3 regions of the Burkholderia sp. NRF60-BP8 genome follow, and region 2 is predicted to be linked to each of the others. Evidence: predicted binding sites of a transcription regulator. Region 2 holds the regulator's gene; each other region holds the start of a gene.
The links. The regulator LexA, encoded in region 2, represses DNA repair genes until DNA is damaged. The targets are predictions, from matches to a motif close to ACTGTATNNNNATACAGT.

Region 1 (7,406 bases), 1.2 Mb from region 2:
CGCGAACGCGGTCGCGGGCAGGAAGCCGCCGAACCAGCCGTTGCCGATGTGATAGGGCAGCGACATCGACGTGTAGCGGATCCGCGTCGGGAACATCTCGACCAGCATCGCGGCGATCGGGCCGTAGACCATCGTCACGTAGATCACGAGGATCGTCAGGATCACGATCGTCATCGGCCAGTTGAGTTGCGCCGGGTCGGCCTTCGCCGGGTAGCCGGCCCCCTTCAGCGTCGCCGCGAGCGTCTTGTCGAACGCCGCGCCCTGCGCCTTCGCGTCGGCCGCCTTGCCGTCGTAGGTCTGGATCACCGTGTCGCCGACCTTGATTTCGGCCGGCGTTCCGGCCGGCGCCGCGACGTTCTCGTAGTTCAGGCCGGCCTTCGCGAGCGCGCTCTTCGCGATGTCGCACGAGCTGGTGAACTTCGACGTGCCGACCGGGTTGAACTGGAACGAGCAGGTGGCCGGATCGGCGACGACCGTGATCGGCGCCTTCTGCGTCGCGAGTTCGAGCTGCGGATTCGCGTAGTGCGTGAGCGCCTTGAACAGCGGGAAGTAGGTCAGCGCCGCGATCAGGCAGCCCGCGAGGATGATCGGCTTGCGGCCGATCTTGTCCGACAGCGAACCGAAGAACAGGAAGAACGGCGTGCCGATCAGGAGCGCGATCGCGATCAGGATGTTCGCGCTGGCGCCGTCGACCTTCAGCGTCTGCGTGAGGAAGAACAGCGCGTAGAACTGACCCGTGTACCACACGACGGCCTGACCGGCCGTCAGGCCGACGAGCGCGAGGATCACGATCTTCAGGTTCTTCCACTGGCCGAACGCTTCGGTCAGCGGCGCCTTCGACGTCTTGCCTTCCGCCTTGATGCGCAGGAATACCGGCGATTCGTTCAGTTGCAGCCGAATCCACACCGACACCGCGAGCAGCAGGATCGACGCGACGAACGGCACGCGCCAGCCCCAGTTGCCGAACGCATCCTCGCCGACGAACGTGCGCACGCCGAGGATCACGAGCAGCGACAGGAACAGGCCGAGCGTGGCCGTCGTCTGGATCCATGCGGTGTAGAAGCCGCGCCGGTTGGCCGGCGCGTGCTCGGCGACGTAGGTCGCCGCGCCACCGTACTCGCCGCCGAGCGCGAGGCCCTGCAGCAGCCGCATCGCGATGAAGATCACGGGGGCGGCGATGCCGATCGACGCGTAGCCGGGCAGGAAGCCGACCACGAACGTCGAGACGCCCATGATCACGATCGTCACGAGGAACGTGTGCTTGCGGCCGACGAGGTCGCCGAGCCGGCCGAACACGATCGCGCCGAACGGCCGCACCGCGAAGCCGGCGGCGAAGCCGAGCAGCGTGAAGATGAACGCGGCGGTCGGATTGACGCCGGAGAAGAAGCTCTTGCTGATGTAGGCCGCGAGCGAGCCGGCCAGGTAAAAGTCGTACCACTCGAACACGGTGCCGAGCGACGACGCGAAGATCACCTTCTTCTCTTCGCCCGTCATCGGCGAGTGCGAAATTTGCCCGCCTAACGTTGCCATGAATCGTCTCCAAGTCCCTTGATATAGATGTGCGGCCGCCTTGGGAGGGGCGGGCCTGTCGACGATTATTGGCACGGAAACTTACGGCGCACTGACTCGCGCGTACAAACCGACTGCGCGTTAACCCGTGTCGAATCGGCCATTTCGCGGCCCGATCATGGTGCGAACGTCCGGTAAATCGCCGGTTTCGACGGATTTGCGCCGAGCCGCGGCGGTGCACATCAGGGTTAATCCGGGGCAGGGGCGGCGAGCGGCAGGCTGATGCGCACGAGCGTGCCGGCGAGGCGCGGCGCGTGCTGGTAGACGTGATCGTCGAGCGTCAGCGTGCCGCCGTGCTGCGTGGCGATCTCGCGCACGATCGCGAGCCCGAGGCCGCTGCCGTCGCCTTCGCGGCCGAGGATCCGGTAGAAGCGCTCGACGACGCGCTCGCGCTCGCCGGCCGGGATGCCGGGGCCGGTATCCTCGACTTCGAGATGCACGCGCCGCGCCGCGGGCTCGGCGCGCACGCGTACGGTGATGCGGCCGCCTTCCGGCGTATAGCGGATCGCGTTGTCGACCAGGTTGCCGAGCATCTCGCGCAGCATCACCGGGTTGCCGTCGACATCGAGCGGCGCGTCGTCGTCCGGGCCTTCGTACCCGAGGTCCATGCGTTTCGCGAGCGCGGCCTGTACCCAGTCGCGCACCGTGCGCCGCGCGAGCGCGGCGATCTCGACCGGCTCGAACGTGAGCCCGCTCGCGCGGTTCTCGGCGCGCGCGAGCGCCAGCAGTTGCGTGACGAGCCGCGCGGCCTGCTCGGAGCTCGTCGCGATCTGCTCGAGCGAGCGCTGCACGTCGGGCGGCACCGGGTGGCGCAGCGCGAACTCGGCCTGCGTGCGCAGGCCCGCGAGCGGCGTCTTCATCTGGTGCGCGGCGTCGGCGATGAAGCGTTTTTGCAGCGCCATGTTCTGCTCGAGGCGCGCGAGCAGGTCGTTGAACGACGTGACGAGCGGTTCGATCTCGGGCGGCGCGCGCTGCGCCTCGACGGGCGACAGGTCGTCGGGTCGCCGCGCGCGAATGTGCGCCTGCAGCGCGTTGAGCGGGGCGAGCCCGCGCGACAGCCCGAACCAGACGAGCAGGATCGCGAGCGGCAGGATCACGAATTGCGGCAGGATCACGCCCTTGATGATGTCGTTCGCGAGCGCGTTGCGCTTGTCGAGCGTCTCGCCGACCTGCACGAGCACGGGCTGCGCGCCGCTCGCCTGCGGCAGCGCGACGGTCGTATACGCGACGCGCACGTCGTTGCCGCGCAGCAGGTCGTCGCGGAACACGACGACGCCCGGCGGCGGGCGGTCCTCGTCGCGCGGCAGCGGCATGTCGGCCTCGCCCGCGACCAGCTCGCCGCGCGTGCCGAGCACCTGGAAGTAGACGCTGTCGATGTTGTCCGCGCGCAGGAAGTCGCGCGTTTGCTCCGGCAGCGTCAGCTCGGCGACGCCGTTGACCGGATGGATCTGCCGCGCAAGCACGTACGCGTTGGTCTCGAGCGCGCGGTCGAACGGGCCGTTCGCGATCGTCTTCGCGACGAGATAGGTGACGGCGATGCTCATCGGCCACAGCAGCAGCAGCGGCGCGAGCATCCAGTCGAGGATTTCGCCGAACAGCGAGCGCGGGCGCTGCGTTTCGGGCGATTCGGTTTCGTCGGGCGGCGCGAACGGGTTCTCGTAGCACGCGTCGCGCGCCTCGTCGGCAGCCGACGACGGCGCGCCGGTCGGGTGGCGGGAATGGGCCGACGTGGCCATCGCGGCGCCGCCCGGCGTCAGCGCAGCGGCGTGCCGGCCGCCGCGGGCTGGGGCGCCGCCGTGTCGGCCGGCGTCGCGGGCGCGACCTTCTCGAGGCAATAGCCGAGGCCGCGCACGGTCGAGATCCGCACGCCGCTCGGTTCGATCTTCTTGCGCAGCCGGTGCACGTAGACTTCGATCGCGTTGTTGCTGACTTCCTCGCCCCATTCGCACAGGTGATCGACGAGCTGTTCCTTCGACACGAGGCGGCCGATCCGCTGCAGCAGCACCTCGAGCAGGCCGAGTTCGCGCGCGGAGAGATCGAGCACGTGATCGTTCGCGTACGCGATGCGCCCGACCTGGTCGAACGCGAGCGAGCCATGGCGCACGACGGTCGGGCCGCCGCCGGCGCCGCGCCGGGTCAGCGCGCGCACGCGCGCCTCGAGCTCGTTGAGCGCGAACGGCTTGGCCATGTAGTCGTCGGCGCCGAGATCGAGCCCCTTCACGCGTTCGTCGACGCTGTCGGCGGCGGTCAGGATCAGCACGGGCAGATTGGAATTGCGCGCGCGCAGGCGCTTGAGCACGTCGAGGCCGGACATTTTCGGCAGCCCGAGATCGAGGATCAGCAGGTCGAAAGTCTGCATCGACAGCGCGGTGTCGGCGTCGACGCCGCTCTTCACGTGATCGACGGCATAGCCCGATTGGCGGAGTGACCGGGTGAGGCCGTCCGCGAGTATGCTGTCGTCTTCGGCGATGAGGATTCGCATGTTGCTGACCGATGGCCGGCGGGCGTGCATGCCGGCGCGGCTGTCTCCGAAATTATCCGTGTACGACGCAGCCTGCATTGCGGGCTTGCATAAAACACTGTTTTTTTATACAGTGTCTGCATTCGTGGGCAGCGCTTGAAGCGGGCGCGCCTCTGACAGACGCTGCTCATCATAGCAAAGGACGATTCATGGAAGATAGCAAGAAGGGCTCCGGGATGACCGCCGAGAAGAGCAAGGCGCTGGCGGCCGCACTCGCACAGATCGAGAAGCAGTTCGGCAAAGGGTCGATCATGCGGATGGGCGACGGCGAAGCGAAGGAAGACATCCAGGTCGTCTCCACGGGCTCGCTGGGTCTCGATATCGCGCTCGGCGTCGGCGGCCTGCCGCGCGGCCGGGTGGTCGAGATTTACGGTCCGGAATCGTCCGGTAAAACCACGCTCACGCTGCAGGTCATCGCCGAACTGCAGAAGCTGGGCGGCACGGCTGCCTTCATCGACGCCGAGCACGCGCTCGACGTCCAGTACGCGTCCAAGCTCGGCGTCAATGTGCCGGAACTGCTGATCTCGCAGCCGGATACCGGCGAGCAGGCGCTGGAAATTACCGACGCGCTGGTGCGCTCGGGTTCGATCGACATGATCGTCATCGACTCGGTCGCGGCGCTCGTGCCGAAGGCCGAAATCGAAGGCGAAATGGGCGATTCGCTGCCGGGTCTGCAGGCGCGCCTGATGTCGCAGGCGCTGCGCAAGCTCACCGGCACGATCAAGCGCACGAACTGCCTCGTGATCTTCATCAACCAGATCCGGATGAAGATCGGCGTGATGTTCGGCAACCCCGAAACCACGACGGGCGGCAACGCGCTCAAGTTTTATGCGTCGGTGCGCCTCGACATCCGCCGGATCGGCTCGATCAAGAAGAACGACGAGGTGATCGGCAACGAAACCCGCGTGAAGGTCGTCAAGAACAAGGTGTCGCCGCCGTTCCGCGAGGCGATCTTCGACATCCTGTATGGCGAGGGCATTTCGCGTCAGGGCGAGATCATCGATCTCGGCGTGCAGGCGAAGATCGTCGACAAGGCCGGCGCCTGGTACAGCTACAACGGCGAGAAGATCGGCCAGGGCAAGGACAACGCGCGTGAATTCCTGCGCGAAAATCCGGAAATCGCGCGCGAGATCGAGAACCGCATCCGCGAATCGCTCGGTGTCGTCAGCATGCCCGATGGCGTAGGCAACGAAGCCGAGGCGTTGGACGAAGAAGAGTAATGGTTGTGCGCCGAGGTCAGACTGGCGAGCCGGCGGAGCGCGACATGCCCGAAAGGGCGGGGCGCTCCGGCCGGCGAGCCGGATCCTCGGGCGCCGATCGGCGTGACGCAGGCGGCAACGCCGCGAACCGCACCGCGACGAGGGCATCCGACGATGCCCTCGTTTCGTTTGAGATTGCCGCACCGGACGATCCGTTCGACGACGACGAGTCGTTCGACGCACACGATCGCTCGCGCCGTCGCGTGTCCGGTGTCCGCTTTCCGGGCGATCGCCCAGCCGATTCGCCCGCGGCAGAAGATGTCTATACGCGCAGCAGCCAGCATCCGCGCCGTACACGCCGTGCAGCCGGTGTGCCGTCGGGCGCTGCTTCGAGCGACGCGCCGGGCGCAGGCGAGCGCAAGTCGTCGAAGCCGCCGCGCTCATTGAAGGGGCGCGCGCTCGGCTATCTGTCGAGGCGCGAATACAGCCGTGCGGAGCTGGCGCGCAAGCTCGCCCCCTACGTCGGCGAGGACGAAGCCGTCGAGCCGGTGCTCGATGCGCTGGAAAAGGAAGGCTGGCTGTCCGACGCGCGCTTCGCCGAGAGCCTCGTGCATCGTCGCGCGTCGCGCGTCGGCGTCGCGCGCATCGTCAGCGAGCTGAAGCGCCATGCGGTCGGCGACGGTCTCGTCGAAGAGGTGCATGCCCAATTGCGCGAGACCGAATTGACGCGCGCGCAGGCCGTCTGGCGCAAGAAATTCGGTGCACTGCCGCAAACGCCCGCGGAGCGCGCGAAGCAGACGCGTTTCCTTGCCGCGCGCGGCTTCTCGAGTGCGACCATCGTGAAGTTGCTGAAAATCGGCGACGATTTCCCGATCGACGACTGACGCGCCCGGTCGCGCGCGTGACGCGCGATTTTGCTGCATTGCAACCGCTTCCGGCAGGCGGGAATACCCGCCGTCGCGGCAAACTGTCTCAAATACCCAATATGCTAAAATCCACGGGTTTTCCTCTTCGGCCTCAACCTCCAGCATGCCGCTATCCGAGCCCGTGCCCCGTCAGTTGCGACATCGACGCGCAATCCGAGCGGAAGCCTACGAGCGCGGCGACGGCTTGTGGGACATCGAAGCCTGCCTGACCGACCACAAGCCGCGCGATGTCGCGCTTGCGTCGGGCATCCGGCCCCAGGGCCTGCCGATCCACGAACTCTGGCTGCGCGTGACCATCGATCGTGACCTCAATGTCGTCGACGCCGAAGCGTCTTCGGAATGGGTGCCCTATCCCGGTCACTGTCAATCCGCCACTCCCGCCTATCGGGCCCTCGTCGGGCTCAATCTCTTCCGCAATTTCCGCCGCAACGCGAACCGGCTGCTCGCCGGCGTCGCAGGCTGTTCCCATCTCACCGAACTGTGCGCCGTGCTGCCGACGGCCGCGATCCAGGCGTTCGCCGGTGACGTGTGGAACGTGCGCGAGGAGGGCGGCGAAGGGCCGGCCCATGACGGCGTGCACGCCGAACCGCCGTTCCAGCTCGGCCGCTGCCGCGCGCTGCGATTCGACGGCGAGGTCGTGCGGCAGTACTACCCGCGCTGGTATGGCCCGATTCGGCCGGATCTGCCCGGTGAAGGCAGCACGAAGGAATGAACGGAAATCATTCGAAGAAGCGTCTCAAGCGACATTTCATCCAACTCTCAGACTGAAGGGAATCACGCATGAAGATTCACGAGTACCAGGGTAAGGAAATCCTGCGGAAATTCGGCGTCGCGGTACCGCGCGGCAAGCCGGCGTTCTCGGTGGACGAGGCCGTCAAGGTGGCGGAAGAGCTCGGCGGCCCGGTTTGGGTCGTGAAGGCTCAGATTCACGCGGGTGGCCGTGGCAAGGGCGGCGGCGTGAAGGTGGCGAAGTCGATCGAACAGGTGCGCGAATACGCGAACCAGATCCTCGGCATGCAGCTCGTCACGCACCAGACGGGCCCGGAAGGCCAGAAGGTCAACCGCCTGATGATCGAGGAAGGCGCCGACATCAAGCAGGAACTGTATGTCAGCCTCGTCGTCGACCGCATCTCGCAGAAGATCGTGCTGATGGGTTCGAGCGAAGGCGGCATGGACATCGAAGAAGTCGCC
Region 2 (7,406 bases):
GCGCGCCGAACAGCAGCACGTACACGAGGCCCGAGATCACCGGCGACACCGAGAACGGCAGGTCGATCAGCGTCGTCAGCAGCGCCTTGCCGCGGAATTCGAACTTCGCGATCGCCCACGATGCGCACACGCCGAACACGAGGTTCAGCGGCACCGCGATCGCGGCGACGGTCAGCGTCAGCTTGATCGCCGACCACGCATCGGGATCGGCCAGCGATTCGAGATAGAAGCCGACGCCCTTGCGCAGCGCCTCGACGAACACCGCGGCGAGCGGTACGACGAGGAAGAACGCGAGAAACGCCAGCGCGATGCCCGTGAGCAGCCAGCGCACGACGCGCGACTCGCTGACGGGGTCGAGCCGCTTCGCGGCGCGCGCGGCCGGCGACGGGGTTTTCAGCACGACGGTGGCCTCCTGGCTCATTGCTGGCCTCCTGCTGCGACAGCGCTGACGGCGACGGGCGCCGGACCGCTCGCGCCCTTGCTCGTCCTGCGCTGCAGATACCACTGCAGCGTGTTGATCAGCAGCAGCATCAGGAACGACACGACCAGCATCACGACCGCCAGCGCGGTCGCGCCCGCGTAGTCGTACTGCTCGAGCTTCGTGATGATCAGCAGCGACGTGATCTCGGATTTCATCGGCACGTTGCCGGCGATGAAGATCACCGATCCGTATTCGCCGAGCGCGCGCGCGAACGCCAGCGCGAAACCGGTGAGCAGCGCCGGCAGCACGGCCGGCAGCACGACGCGCCGGAACGTCAGCCAACGCGACGCGCCGAGGCACGCGGCGGCTTCTTCCTGCTCGCGCTCGAAATCCTCGAGCACCGGCTGCACGGTGCGCACGACGAACGGCAGCCCGATGAAGGTCAGCGCGACCAGCACGCCGGCCGGCGTGAACGCGATCTTGATGCCGAGCGGCGCCAGATACTGGCCGACCCAGCCGTTGGTCGCGTACACGGCCGCGAGCGAGATGCCGGCCACCGACGTCGGCAGCGCGAACGGCAGATCGACGATCGCATCGACGAGGCGCTTGAACGGGAACGTGTAGCGCACCAGCACCCACGCGACGAGGAAGCCGAACACGGCATTGATCAGCGCGCCGCCGAACGCGGCCGAGAACGTCAGCCGGTACGACGCGAGCACGCGCGGCGACGTGACGGCGGTGACGAACTGGCTCCACGACAGCGTCGCGGTCTTCAGGAACGTGGCGGCGAGCGGAATCAGCACCACGAGGCTCAAATAGGCCACCGTGATGCCGAGTGTCACGCCGAAACCGGGCAGCGCGCTCGGCTTGCGAAAGGTGTACGTCGTCATCGGATGCTCTTGCTGGGTCGATGCTGCTCATGGGCCCGACGCAAACGCCGGCGCAACGAATCGCGCCGGCGGGCCGTCGGGGATGCGGCGCGCTGTCGTGGCGCGCCGCTTGTCGTTATGGCGTTACTGCGGCTTGTAGATCGAATCGAACACGCCGCCGTCCGCGAAATGCGTCTTCTGCGCATTCGTCCAGCCGCCGAACGTGTCGTCGACCGTGTACAGCTTCAGCTTCGGGAACTGCTTGGTCAGCTCCGCCGGCACGTTCTTCGAACGCGGCCGGTAATAGTTGCGCGCCGCGATTTCCTGGCCCTGCGGGCTGTACAGGAAGTTCAGGTAGGCCTCGGCCAGCTTGCGCGTGCCCTTCTTGTCGACCACCTTGTCGACCACCGCGACGGGCGGCTCGGCCAGGATGCTCACCGACGGCACGACGATCTCGAATTTGTCGGTACCGAATTCCTTGACCGACAGGAACGCCTCGTTTTCCCACGCGATCAGCACGTCGCCGATCCCGCGCTGCACGAAGCTCGTCGTCGCGCCCCGCGCGCCCGAATCGAGCACGCCGGCGTTCTTGTAGAGCTTCGTGACGAATTCCTTCGCCGTCTGCTCGTTGCCGCCCGGCTTGTGCAGCGCGTATGCCCATGCGGCCAGGTAGTTCCAGCGCGCGCCGCCCGAGGTCTTCGGATTCGGCGTGACGATCGAGATGCCCGGCTTGGTCAGGTCGTCCCAGTCCTTGATCCCCTTCGGATTGCCCTTGCGCACGAGGAACACGATCGTCGACGTGTACGGCGACGCGTTGTCGGGCAGGCGCTTCTGCCAATCCTTGCTCACCAGCCCCTTGTTCGCGAGCGCGTCGATGTCGTACGCCAGCGCCAGCGTGACGACGTCGGCCTGCAGGCCGTCGAGCACCGAGCGCGCCTGCGCGCCCGAGCCGCCGTGCGACTGCTTGAAGTTGACGGTTTCGCCCGTCTTCGCCTTCCACTCCTTGCCGAACGCCTGGTTGAAATCCTGATACAGCTCCCGCGTCGGGTCGTACGACACGTTCAGGAAAGTCGTATCGGCCTGCGCATGCGCCGCGACGCCCAGCGCCGCCGCCGCGCCCAGCGCGAGTGTCGCGATCAGGCGGCCCACGCCGCCCACCAGCCCCGTATTGCGCTTCGCCATCCTTGGTTCTCCAGTGTTGTCGGTATTGCGATGTCGGGCCAGTCTAGCGAACGGGTTACATGATTAAAAATAATCGTTCCTCATTTTTTAATACTCAAAAGTGCTAACGCATGCGGGGCGGACGGTTGCGGCGGACAAACCGGCGTCCGGGCGTCGCGAAATCGCGCCGGAATCGGCGCGATCGCGTCGAACCTCAAGTAACACTTGAAATTCACCAAGTACTGTATAAAAATACAGCTCACTGTCTATCCATACAGTTGAGCCATGACCAAACTCACCGCCCGTCAGCAGCAAGTGTTCGACTTGATCCGTCGCGCGATCGAGCGCTCCGGATTCCCGCCCACCCGCGCCGAGATCGCGGCCGAACTGGGCTTCAGCTCGCCGAATGCGGCCGAGGAGCATCTGCGCGCGCTGGCGCGCAAGGGCGTGATCGAGCTGGCCGCCGGCGCATCGCGCGGCATCCGGCTGCTCGGCATCGACGATGCCCCGCACCAATTCACGCTGCCGCACGCCGGCCTGATGCAACTGTCGCTGCCGCTCGTCGGCCGTGTCGCGGCCGGTAGCCCGATCCTCGCGCAGGAGCATATCTCGCAGCATTACGCGTGCGATCCCGCGCTGTTCACCAGCAAGCCCGACTACCTGCTGAAGGTGCGCGGCCTGTCGATGCGCGACGCCGGCATTCTCGACGGCGATCTCCTCGCCGTGCAGAAGCGCACGGAAGCGAAGGACGGCCAGATCATCGTCGCGCGTCTCGGCGACGACGTCACGGTCAAGCGCCTGATGCGCCGGCCCGGCGGCCTCGAGCTGATCGCGGAGAACCCGGATTACGAAAACATCTTCGTCAAGGCCGGCAGCGCGGATTTCGCGCTGGAAGGCATCGCCGTCGGGCTGATCCGCTCGGGCGAACTCTGACATTCCGTCTCTCCAGGAGAACATCATGGAACGCCTTGCCCGCCTGCTGCCTTTCCGTCAATTCGGTCGCCTGCGTCATCTGCGCGGCCGCACGCCCTGCGCGCCGCTGTCCGCGGCAGCGCCAGTGCAACAAGAAGTCGCAGTCGAACGGCAGGCGTCCCTGCTGCCGTCAGCGCTTCCCGCATTCGCGCGGGTATCGCTGAATGCCGGTCTGAATCACGCGGAACCCGCACGCCGCGCGCCGGTGCGCGTCTATCACGGCCGCTCGCGCCTGATCATGGTGGGTACGATCGATGCCGTGTGCCGAATGATCGATCGCTGCATTGCGGAGGAACGATCGGCCACGCCGGGCGGTCTCTGATTTCGGAACGTTCCCGCACCGGAGGCAACGTGACTGGATCGTCGCGCCGCGCACGGCGCCTCAAGCCCCTGCTGATCGTCGTGCTGATCGTCGCCGTCATTGCGACGCTCGGCTATGCGTACGCGTCGCCGTATGTCGCGCTCGGTCGCCTGAAATCGGCCATCGATGCGCGTGATGCACAGGCGATCAGCGAATATGTCGACTTTCCGTCGCTGCGCATCAGCCTGAAGCAGCAAGTCACGGAAGAATTGATGCGCCGGATCGACGCCGTGAAGAAAAACAATCCGTTCGCGGTGCTCGGCGCGCTGATCGGGTCTGCGCTGATCGGCCCGCTGGTGGATGCGTACGCGACCCCGGAGGGTGTCGCCGCACTGATGAGCGGATTGCCGCCGCGCGGCAATCCGGGCGAGCGTCCGCCCGAATGGTCAAACCGGCCGCCAGCAGGCAATGCACCCGGCAACACGCCTGCCGCACCACCTGCCCATCCTGCGCCGGCAAGTGCCGGCGCACCGGGCGGCAACACGGCCGCTTCGGCGGCATCGGCATCGGCATCGGCATCGGCACCGGCACCCGCGCCCGCCGCACCGGCCAGCCCGAGCGAAGCAGCGCCAGCGCCGCACCAGCAGCAAACCAGCGCGGGCTACCGAAATATCGATGAATTCGTCGTGACGTATCAGCGCAGCGCCGACGGCACGCGTTATGCGGCGATCTTCCACCGCTTCGGGCTGTTCTCGTGGAAATTGTCCGGCATCGACCTGCATGCGTAGCAGGCCGCGATCAACGCGCGCACTACCGATGCCGTGCGCCGCCTGACCGGCATGCATCGCCGGTCAGGCGGCCATCCGGCCTTTAGATCATTTGCCGCTCGCGAGGGTTGCTTCACGCTCGCGCGCGATTTCGGCCTTCTGCTCTTCCGCCGACGAACACGCCACCAGAATGCTGCAGTTCACGCGATCGAGCAGTTGCGTGTTGCCCGACCCCATCCACCATCTCGACAATCCGCTGCGGCACCGGTGGCCGACGACGACGAGATCGACCTTCAGCTCCGACGCGAGATTCGCGATTTCGTCGATCGGATAACCGAACGCGAAATGGCCTTCGGCCTGGACGCCGCGCTCGCGCAGCCAGTTCACGCCTTCCTGCAGGATTTCGCGCGCGGTTTCCTCGAAGCGCCCGCATGCGACATCGGTCAGCAAGCCTGCGCTTTGCGCAATACTCGAACGCATGTCGACGACCGACAGCAAATGCGTTTCGGCCTTCAGGTCCATTGCGAGATTGGCGCCGCAACGCAGCGCCTTGCGCCCTTCGAGCGTGCCGTCGTAGCACAGCAAAATCTTGTTGTAGCTAGCCATGGAGCCTCCCTATCGCGACAACGAGCCTACGCATTCATCATGGTGCGCCGCAATTCAGGACGCAAGGGATGGAAAACGCTGATTCGCCCCGCGCGGCGCGTGCGCGATGATGCGGTGCACGATCGGTGCGCACCTGCATCGCACCGTGCAGGCATGCGCTGAAGCGATGCAGCCGATGCACTAGAATGGCCCGTTCCATCTGGAGCGGATCGCGTCGCACCGGCGTCGTATGCTTCGGCCATGCCCATGTGACACGCATTCGCGCGATCCGTTCGCCGGCCCGCCACGCAACCGGCAACGGAACGTATCCGCATACAACGACAACCCGCCCATGTCCGTCGTACCGATCGATTTCCGCAACGTCGAAAAGCACTATGGCGACAAGCTCGTCGTCGACGGTCTGTCCTTCAACGTGAAGGCCGGCGAATGCTACGGCCTGCTCGGGCCGAATGGCGCCGGCAAGACCACGACGCTGAAGATGCTGCTCGGCCTCGCGCATCCCGATGCAGGCACCATTTCGCTGTGCGGCGAACCGGTTCCATCGCGTGCGCGACATGCGCGCCGGCGGGTCGGCGTCGTCCCGCAGTTCGACAACCTCGACCCCGACTTCACGGTCCGGGAAAACCTGCTCGTGTTCAGCCGCTATTTCGGGATGTCGGCGCAGGCCGCGCGCGCACTCGTGCCGCCGCTGCTCGAATTCGCGAAGCTCGAGAACAAGGCCGATGCGAAAGTCGGCGAGCTGTCGGGCGGCATGAAGCGCCGCCTCACGCTCGCCCGCGCGCTCGTCAACGATCCCGATGTGCTGGTGCTCGACGAACCGACGACGGGCCTCGACCCTCAGGCGCGGCACCTGATGTGGGAGCGGCTGCGCTCGCTGCTCGCGCGCGGCAAGACGATCCTGATCACCACGCATTTCATGGAGGAAGCCGAGCGCCTGTGCGATCGGCTGTGCGTGATCGAGGAAGGCCGCAAGATCGCCGAAGGTGCGCCGCACGCGCTGATCGAATCGGAAATCGGTTGCGACGTGATCGAGATCTACGGGCCCGATCCGGCCGCGCTGCGCGACGAGTTGTCCGCATTCGCGAAGCACACCGAGATCAGCGGCGAGACGCTATTCTGCTATGTGACCGACCCCGAACCGGTCAGCGCACGACTCAAGGGCCGTCCGGGGCTGCGCTATCTGCATCGCCCGGCCAATCTGGAGGATGTGTTCCTGCGGCTCACGGGCCGCGAGATGCAGGATTGATCGACCATGGACGTCCGTCACTATTCCGCTACCACGCCATCGGCCCCGCCGCGCGAATCGCGCCTCGCGATAGCGATGCCGGCGAACGCCAGCAACTGGATCGCCGTGTGGCGGCGCAACTATCTCGTGTGGCGCAAGCTCGCGCTCGCATCGATGTTCGGCAATCTCGCCGATCCGATGATCTATCTGTTCGGGCTGGGTTTCGGGCTCGGCCTGATGCTCGGCCACGTCGACGGCGTGTCGTACATCGCGTTCCTCGCGGCCGGCACGGTCGGCTCGAGCGTGATGATGTCCGCGAGCTTCGAATCGATGTATTCGGGTTTCTCGCGGATGCACGTGCAGCGCACGTGGGAAGCGATCATGCATACGCCGCTCGCACTCGGCGACATCGTGCTCGGCGAGATCGTCTGGGCGGCCAGCAAGGCGATGTTGTCGGGCGGCGCGATCATGCTCGTCGCGGGCGGGCTCGGCTACGCGCAGTTTCCGTCGATGCTCGCGGTGCTGCCCGTGATCGCGCTGGCCGGCCTTGCGTTCGCGAGCCTCGCGATGATCGTCACGGCGCTCGCACCGTCGTACGATTTCTTCATGTTCTATCAGACGCTCGTGCTGACGCCGATGCTGCTGCTCTCGGGCGTGTTCTTCCCGATCGCGCAGTTGCCGCCGCTCGCGCAGCACGCGGCCCAGGCGCTGCCGCTCGCGAACGCGGTCGAGCTGATCCGCCCTGCGATGCTCGGCCGGCCGGCGACCGACATCGCGTTGCACGTCGCGGTGCTCGCCGGCTATGCGATCGGTGGGTTCCTGCTGTCCGCGTGGCTGTTCCGGCGGCGGATGATGCGCTGACGGCCGGCGCACCGGCCGCCGGCTTCATGCGACGACGTTACTCGTCGTCGTCGCTCCACGGAATCTCGACGTCGGTCAGGAACGCGACGGTCGCGAGCGGTCCGCCTTCCTGGCGACCGAGCTTGCCGTCCGCGCGATGCCATTCGACGCGGAACTGCGTACCGGGATCGTCGGCCAGCAGATAGACCGTGCGCAGCTCTTCCTTGTCGGCTTCGTCCACCGG
Region 3 (7,406 bases), 1.4 Mb from region 2:
GCCGAGCCGCACAGCCGGCTGGCCGTGTGGCGGCGGCTGGCCGGGCAGCGCTTCGAGCGATGCCTCCCAACCGCTTTGCGTCACGTCGATCGGCAGGACCTGCACGCCGTGGCGCTTTGCGTCCTGCACGAGTTGCGACGGCGGATAGAAACCCATCGGCTGGCTGTTCAGCAGCGCGGCGAGGAAGATCGCCGGTTCGTGGCATTTGAGCCAACTGCTCGCGTAGGCCAGTTTCGCAAAGCTCGCCGCATGGCTTTCGGGGAAGCCGTAATCGCCGAAGCCCTTGATCTGCTCGAAAATCTGCTCGGCGAAATCGGGCGGGTAGCCGCGTTCGCGCATCCCCTCGACGATCTTGACGTGATATTTCTCGAGATTGCCCTTGCGCTTCCATGCGGCCATCGCGCGACGCAGCCCGTCGGCCTCGCCGGCCGTGAAGCCCGCCGCGATCATCGCGATCTGCATCACCTGCTCCTGGAAGATCGGCACGCCCATGGTGCGTTCGAGCGCGGGTTTCAGGTCTTCCTTCGGGTAACTGACCTTTTCGAGTCCCTGCCGCCGCTTCAGATACGGGTGCACCGCGCCGCCCTGGATCGGCCCGGGCCGCACGATCGCCACCTCGATCACCAGGTCGTAATAAGTGCGCGGCCGCAGGCGCGGCAGCATCGACATCTGCGCGCGCGATTCGATCTGGAACACGCCGACCGTATCGGCGCGACAGATCATGTCGTAGGTCGCTTCGTCCTCCTGCGGAATGTGCTTCAGCGTGAACGGCTTGCCGTCCTTCGCCGGGCCGCGCCACGCGGTGCGCAGGTCGAACGCGCGATGCAGCGCCGACAGCATGCCGAGCGCGAGCACGTCGACCTTCATCAGCCCGAGCGCCTCGAGATCGTCCTTGTCCCACTGGATCACGCGCCGCCCGTCCATCGCCGCGTTCTCGACCGGCACGAGCCGCGTGAGCTTGCCGCGGCTGATCACGAAGCCGCCCGAATGCTGCGACAGGTGGCGCGGGAAATTGAGCAGCCGCCCCGCCAGTTCGGCCCATGCGCGAATCAGCGGCGTGTGGGGATCGAGCCCGGCCGTCGCGAATTTCTGCAGCAGATCGCGGCTGCCATCGAACCAGCGGTGCCCTTTCGCCACGCGATCGACCAGCATCGGATCGACGCCGAGCGCCTTGCCGACTTCGCGCAGCACGCCGCGCGGGCGATACGTCGAGACGGCGGCCGCCAGCGCGGCGCGATCATGTCCGTATTTTTCGTAGATATGCTGAATCACCTCTTCCCGACGCTGATGCTCGAAGTCGACATCGATGTCGGGCGGCTCGCCGCGCTCCTCGCTGATGAAGCGCTCGAACAGCGTCGTGCTCTGGTCCGGATCGACCTCGGTGATGCCGAGGCAATAGCAGACCACCGAATTCGCGGCCGAGCCGCGGCCCTGGCACAGGATGTTCCGGCTGCGCGCGTACTTGACGATGTCGTAGACGGTCAGGAAGAACGGTTCGTAGTTCAGCTTTGCGATGAGCGCCAGTTCGTACCGGATCTGCTTCGCCACTTTTTCAGGCACGCCATTCCAGTAACGTCGAGCCACGCCCGCCCACGTCTCCTGTTTCAGGTAACTGGTCGGCGTATGTCCGCGCGGCACGAGTTCAAGGGGATACTCATACTTCAATTCGCCGAGAGAGAAATGGCAACCGTCGAGAATCGCGCAAGTCTCGGCGATCTCCGCCGGCGAAAACAGCTTCGCGATCCGGTTCCGTGCGCGCAGATGCTGTTCCGCGTTCGGTGCGAGCGCATACCCGCATTCCGAAACCGGCATCCCAATGCGGATCGCCGTCATCACGTCCTGCAGCGGCTTGCACGAGCGCCTGTGCATCGTCACGTCGCCGAGCGCGACGACGCGCACGCCGCGCCGCGCGCCCACCTCGCGAATCTCGTCGCGCTGCGGGCCGTCCAGCGCACGCTGCAACTGCACGAGCCCGAGCCGCGCCCGCTCGCCGAACGTCGCGCGAAACCACGCAACCTGCGCATCGAGCACGTTTGCACGCACCGGATACGCGGGCACGAGGATCGCGAAGCACTCGGGCATACCGCGCAGATGGGCGAATGCCTCGGGCGGCCTTGACAGCATTTTCGACGTCAGCCGGTACGTGCCCTTCGGCGCTTCCATCCGCCGCCACGAGATGAGCTCGGACAGGTTGCCGTAACCCTCGCGGTTCTGCGCGAGCAACACGAGCCCGAACGCGCCGGGGCCCGGATCGTAGCCGGGCGGCACATCGTCCGGCGTCACCTCGAAATACGAGCCGACGATCAGCGGCAATCCGGCTGCCTTCGCCGCGACATGCATCCGCGGCGCGCCCGCGAGCGAGCATTCGTCGGTGATCGCGATCCCGCGATAGCCGAGTTCCACGGCGCGCTCGACCAGTTCTTCCGCATGCGATGCGCCGTGCAGGAACGAAAAGTTCGAGCGACAGAACAGTTCCGCATAGTCCGGAAGCAACATGTACTCCGTCGTCATCGCCGCTCACCCGAACAGGCCGTGCAGAAACCAATGCGGGTTCGCCTGGCTGCTCATGCGCTCCTTGAATATCCAGTAGCACGCGCCCTCTTCGTCCTGCGCAACGTAGTAATCGCGCTCGGCCGTTTGACCGTCGAACCACCCCGCCTCGATCCGCTCGGGCGACGACATCGTCCTGAGCGGCGTATGAAACACCGGCCGGTTCTCGCGCATCAGCAGCGGCAGCGGCTCCGCCAGCAGCCACGCCGGACGCGGCGGCACCGCCGGCGGCGCGCCCGCCGGCTTGCCGGCCTGCGCATCGAGCGACACCCAGCGGTTCGCCACCTCGGGCCGATGATCGGCCGCCGGTACCGCGCGCAGCACGCTCTCCGCGCCGAGCCGCGCGACCAGCAGCTCGAACAGGCGCGCGCGCGTCTCCTTCGTGCCGCCCGGCTCCGGGAACAGATCGTCGGCCGGCGGCGCGACCGATTCGACACGCGTGGCCTTCAGCCGCACCGCGATCACCGCGGCCGGCAGCTCGACGCGCGCGAGCCGTTCGCCGAGCAGCCGCATGAAATGCACCTCGTCGCGCACGGGCGCGGCGAACGCGAGCTCGAGCGGGGTCGGCGGCACGGCCTGACGGCCGCGCTCGTGCTCGAGCTCGAACGTCATCGCGGCCAGCGACAGTTGCCGCGCGGCCAGCCAGCCGCACAGCTGCACGACGAGCCGCCGCGCGGCGAACAGCACGGCTTCCGCGTATTCGACGCGCTCCGGCAATTCGAGCCGCACGTCGAACACCGGCGGCACCGCCATCCACGCGAGCGGCTCGACCGCGTCGCCGTACGCCCGATCGAGCGCGGCCAGCAGCGCGGGACCGCAGCGCCGCTGCAGCCCCGCGCGCGGCAGGCGGCGCAAATCGGCGAGCGTGCGGCAGCCGAGGCCGTCGAACCAGCCCGCATAGGGCCGTGCGTCGGGCAGCAGCACGCACGGCAGCCGATCGAGCGCGCGAACGAGCGACGCGTGCCCGGCGACCCGGCGCCGGATCCGTGCGCGAGACGACACGCGTGCGAGCAGCCACGCGCCGCCGCCGGTCGGCGCGGCGGACAGGCGCGCGGCATAGCCGAGCGCCGCGAGCGTCGCGCGCACTTGCCGGCACAGCGACGGCAGCCCGCCGAACAGCCGCAGGCTCGGACCGACGTCGACGATCAGCGTGGCTTCGTCGCCGAGCGCGACGCATGGCGAAAAGCGCAACAGCGCGAGCGCGACCGCACGCAGCGCATCGGCTTCGCGCGCGGGATCGCGCTCGACGAGGTGCGTGTCGGGCGCGAGCGTCAGCACGCCGCCGCGCTTCATGCCCGCACGCACGCCTTGCCGGCGCGCGACCGCGTCGGCGATCAGCACGGCACCGTGTTCGAGCACCGCGCAGCCGGCGTCGACCGCCTCGCCGTCAGACGGCGGCGCGGCGCACACGTCGAGCGGCAGGCGCGGCAGATGGATGCCGAGCAAGACGCGCATAGCGGCTCTCCACGATCGGGGATGGCAGGTCGAGCTCGAGCGGCTCGCTGCGCGCGGGCCCGCGACGCTTGACGATGTCGAGCGACACGCCGCCCGGCACCGGATACAGCGCGACGCGCAGCACGGCCGGCGACGGCTGCCGCGCGGCCGCCAGCGGACGCAGCATCACGAACAGCGTGTCGCCGGTGCGCGCGGCCGCGAGATGCAGGCGCCGCAGCGCATCGGGGCGCGCGTCCTGCCAGAGCAGCAAGGCCCCGCAGCAGCCCGCCTTGAGCGCCTGCTCGGCCGCCCACAGCGCATCCGTGCGGCTGCCGGCACGCAGCCACAGCAGCGCGTCGGGCGGCACGCCGAGACCGGCGAGTGCGCTTGCATGCGGCACCTGCGGCGGCGCGACGAGCGCGAGCGGCCGCCGTGCGCTGACGGTGCGCGCGAGCGCGGGCGCGAGCAAGCGCATCTCGCCGCAGCCCGGCTGCGCGGCCAGCAGCTCGACGAGCCCGCCGACCGGCCAGCCGCCGCCCGGCAATTCGGCGGACAGCGGCGCGAAGCCCGTGTCGATCGTGCGCAGACCGCCGCGCGCGAGCTGCGAGCCGCGCCATAGCGACGGATGAAGGGATTCGGGGGACAGGGATGAGGCGGACATCATGCGGCTCGATGCTGTATGGATATACAGTATAGAGGATCGCAACGGGCGCTGTCAGGCCTCAACAAAAAGGGACATGCAGATCGTCGGGAAGGCCGGGGAGGGCCGGAACGCACGCGTCCGCTGCTGCGAAGTCGAAGGCCGTGCCGACGCGACGGAACGGCCGTATTCCGCATACGAAAACGGACCGCTCGACCGACGCCAAACCTGCGCGCCGGCCGGGCAGCCCGGGCAGCCGTCCGGTCGATCAGCCCGGCTCAGCCTGAATCAGCCGGGATCCGGCGAAAGCAGCCGGGAACACCCGAGAGACCAGCCAAAACAGCCGAAAGCAACCCAATTCACCCCAGCAACAACGCGTCGTCGTCGAGCTGCTCGTGCCGCACCTTCTCGAACATCTGCAGCAGGTCCGGCACATCGAGTCCGCGGCGCGCATCGCCCGACACGTCGAGCACGACCTGCCCCTGGTGCAGCATCACCGTGCGGTCGCCATAGTCGAGCGCCTGCCGCATGCTGTGCGTGACCATCATCGTCGTCAGCTTGCTCTCGGCGACGATGCGCGCGGTCAGCTCCAGCACGAACGCGGCCGTCTTCGGGTCGAGCGCGGCCGTGTGCTCGTCGAGCAGCAGGATGCGCGACGGCCGCAGCGACGCCATCAGCAGGCTCACGGCCTGCCGCTGGCCGCCCGACAGCAGCCCGATCCGGTCGGTCAGCCGGTTTTCCAGTCCGAGATTCAGGAGCCGCAACTTGTCGCGGAACAGCTCGCGCGACGGGCGATCGAGCGCGGCCCGGAAACCGCGCCGCACGCCGCGCGCCATCGCGAGCGCCATGTTCTCCTCGATCGTCAGCGCCTCGCAGGTGCCGGCCATCGGATCCTGGAACACGCGCGCGACGAGGTGCGCGCGGTCCCACGCGGCCTTGCGCGTGACGTCCGTGCCGTCGATCGCGATGCGTCCCGCATCGACGGCCTGGTCGCCGCTGATCGCGTTCAGGAAAGTCGACTTGCCGGCGCCGTTCGAGCCGATCACCGCGACGAACTGGCCGTCGGGAATCTCGAGCGACAGCCCGCGCAGCGCGCGCGTCTCGATCGGCGTGCCGGGATTGAACGTGAGTTTCAGGTCTTGTGCGGACAACATGTCATGCCCCTCCGTTCTTGCGCGCGAACAGCTTCTTGCGCGTCGCCGGCAGCACCAGCGCGATCGTGACGAGCGCGGCCGTCACGAGGTTCAGGTCCTGCGCCTTCAGGCCGATGAATTCGCTGTTCAGCGCGAGCGCGATGAAGAAGCGGTAGACGATCGCGCCGAGCACGACGGCGAGCGTCGTCAGCACCAGCCGGCGTGCGGGCAGCAGCGTCTCGCCGATGATCACCGCGGCCAGCCCGATCACGATCGTGCCGATCCCCATCGAAATGTCCGAGCCGCCCTGCGTCTGCGCGAACAGCGCGCCCGCGAGCGCGACGAGCGCGTTCGACAGCGCCATCCCGGCGAGCGTCGCGCGACCGGTCGCGATGCCTTGCGCACGCGCCATCCGCGGATTCGCGCCGGTCGCGCGCATCGCGAGGCCGAGCTGCGACGAGAAGAACCAGTCGAGGCCGAGCTTCGCGACCACGACGACGATCGCGAGCAGCGCCGGGCGCAGCACGTAATCGGGCATCCAGTCGGGCTGCAGCACGGTGAACAGCGTCGGCTCGGTGATCAGCGGCACGTTCGGCCTGCCCATGATCCGCAGGTTCACCGAGTAGAGCGCGATCATCATCAGGATACTGGCGAGCAGATCCATGATCTTCAGGCGCACGTTCAGCCAGCCGGTGACGAAGCCGGCCAGCGCGCCCGCGACGATCGCGAGCAGCGTCGCGGAAAACGGGTCGTAGCCGGCCGAGATCAGCGTCGCGGCGACCGCGCCGCCGAGCGGAAAGCTGCCGTCGACGGTGAGGTCGGGGAAGTTGAGGATGCGAAACGAGATCAGCACCCCGAGGGCGACGAGGCTGAAGATCAGGCCGATCTCCAGGGCGCCCAGAAACGAGAACAGAGACATGATGGGGAAATCCTGTTGCTTCCCGGCCGGACGTGTACGGCCGGGCGAAGCGAACGGGCGGCCCGGGTGGGAGCCGCCCGTCCGGCGATGTCGTCGAGGCCCGGATCGGGCCTGCAAGCGCGGCGCTCGGGCCGCGGGCTTACTTGATGACCGTCTTCGCTTCCTTCACGAGATCCGGCGCCAGCGTGACGCCCTGCTTCGCGGCCGCGCCCGTATTGACGAACAGTTCGAGGTTGCTGCTCGTCTCCGACGCGATCGCGCCCGGCTTCTCGCCCTTCAGGATGCGCGCGACGACCTTGCCGGTCTGCCGGCCCAGATCGCCGTAATTGATGCCGAGCGCCGCGATGCCGCCGCGCTTCACGCTGTCGGTGTCGCCGGCGACGAGCGGAATCTTCGCTTCGTTCGCGACCTTCACCAGCGCTTCGTACGCGGACACGACGTTGTTGTCGGTGTTCGTGTAGATCACGTCGACCTTGCCGATCAGGCTCTTCGCGGCCGGGCCGATGTCGACGGTGCGCGGTGCGGCCGCTTCCTTCAGCGCCATTCCCTGCTTCGCGAGGAGCTCCTTGAGCTCCTTCACGACGACGACCGAATTCGCCTCGCCCGGGTTGTAGACCATGCCGACCGTCTTCGCATTCGGCACGACGCGCTTGATCAGTTCGACCTGGCGGTCGAGCGGCAGCTTGTCGGATACGCCCGTCACGTTGGTGCCCGACGGCCCCCAACCCTT

Region 1: a site for LexA is predicted at 4,148-4,165, ahead of recA (recombinase RecA). Genes of this name have one in related genera too.
Region 3: a site for LexA is predicted at 4,659-4,676, ahead of imuA (translesion DNA synthesis-associated protein ImuA). Genes of this name have one in related genera too.

Annotation. Positions count from the first base shown of each region.
Region 1 covers NZ_CP013373.1:2,857,197-2,864,602, reverse strand. The annotation lists gene WS54_RS26855 (MFS transporter) at 1-1,530, opposite strand, end outside; gene WS54_RS26850 (sensor histidine kinase) at 1,758-3,305, opposite strand; gene WS54_RS26845 (response regulator transcription factor) at 3,323-4,051, opposite strand; gene recA (recombinase RecA) at 4,240-5,310, shown strand; gene recX (recombination regulator RecX) at 5,310-6,173, shown strand; gene WS54_RS26830 (DUF2889 domain-containing protein) at 6,319-6,927, shown strand; gene sucC (ADP-forming succinate--CoA ligase subunit beta) at 6,996-7,406, shown strand, end outside.
Region 2 covers NZ_CP013373.1:1,676,016-1,683,421, reverse strand. The annotation lists gene cysW (sulfate ABC transporter permease subunit CysW) at 1-421, opposite strand, end outside; gene cysT (sulfate ABC transporter permease subunit CysT) at 418-1,311, opposite strand; gene WS54_RS21230 (sulfate ABC transporter substrate-binding protein) at 1,435-2,472, opposite strand; gene lexA (transcriptional repressor LexA) at 2,737-3,384, shown strand; gene WS54_RS21215 (hypothetical protein) at 3,410-3,745, shown strand; gene WS54_RS21210 (DUF2939 domain-containing protein) at 3,775-4,512, shown strand; gene WS54_RS21205 (universal stress protein) at 4,600-5,097, opposite strand; gene nodI (nodulation factor ABC transporter ATP-binding protein NodI) at 5,429-6,343, shown strand; gene WS54_RS21195 (ABC transporter permease) at 6,350-7,183, shown strand; gene WS54_RS21190 (hypothetical protein) at 7,221-7,406, opposite strand, start outside.
Region 3 covers NZ_CP013373.1:3,052,354-3,059,759, forward strand. The annotation lists gene WS54_RS27765 (error-prone DNA polymerase) at 1-2,511, opposite strand, end outside; gene WS54_RS27770 (Y-family DNA polymerase) at 2,518-4,005, opposite strand; gene imuA (translesion DNA synthesis-associated protein ImuA) at 3,938-4,645, opposite strand; gene WS54_RS27780 (ABC transporter ATP-binding protein) at 4,984-5,778, opposite strand; gene WS54_RS27785 (ABC transporter permease) at 5,780-6,676, opposite strand; gene WS54_RS27790 (ABC transporter substrate-binding protein) at 6,816-7,406, opposite strand, start outside.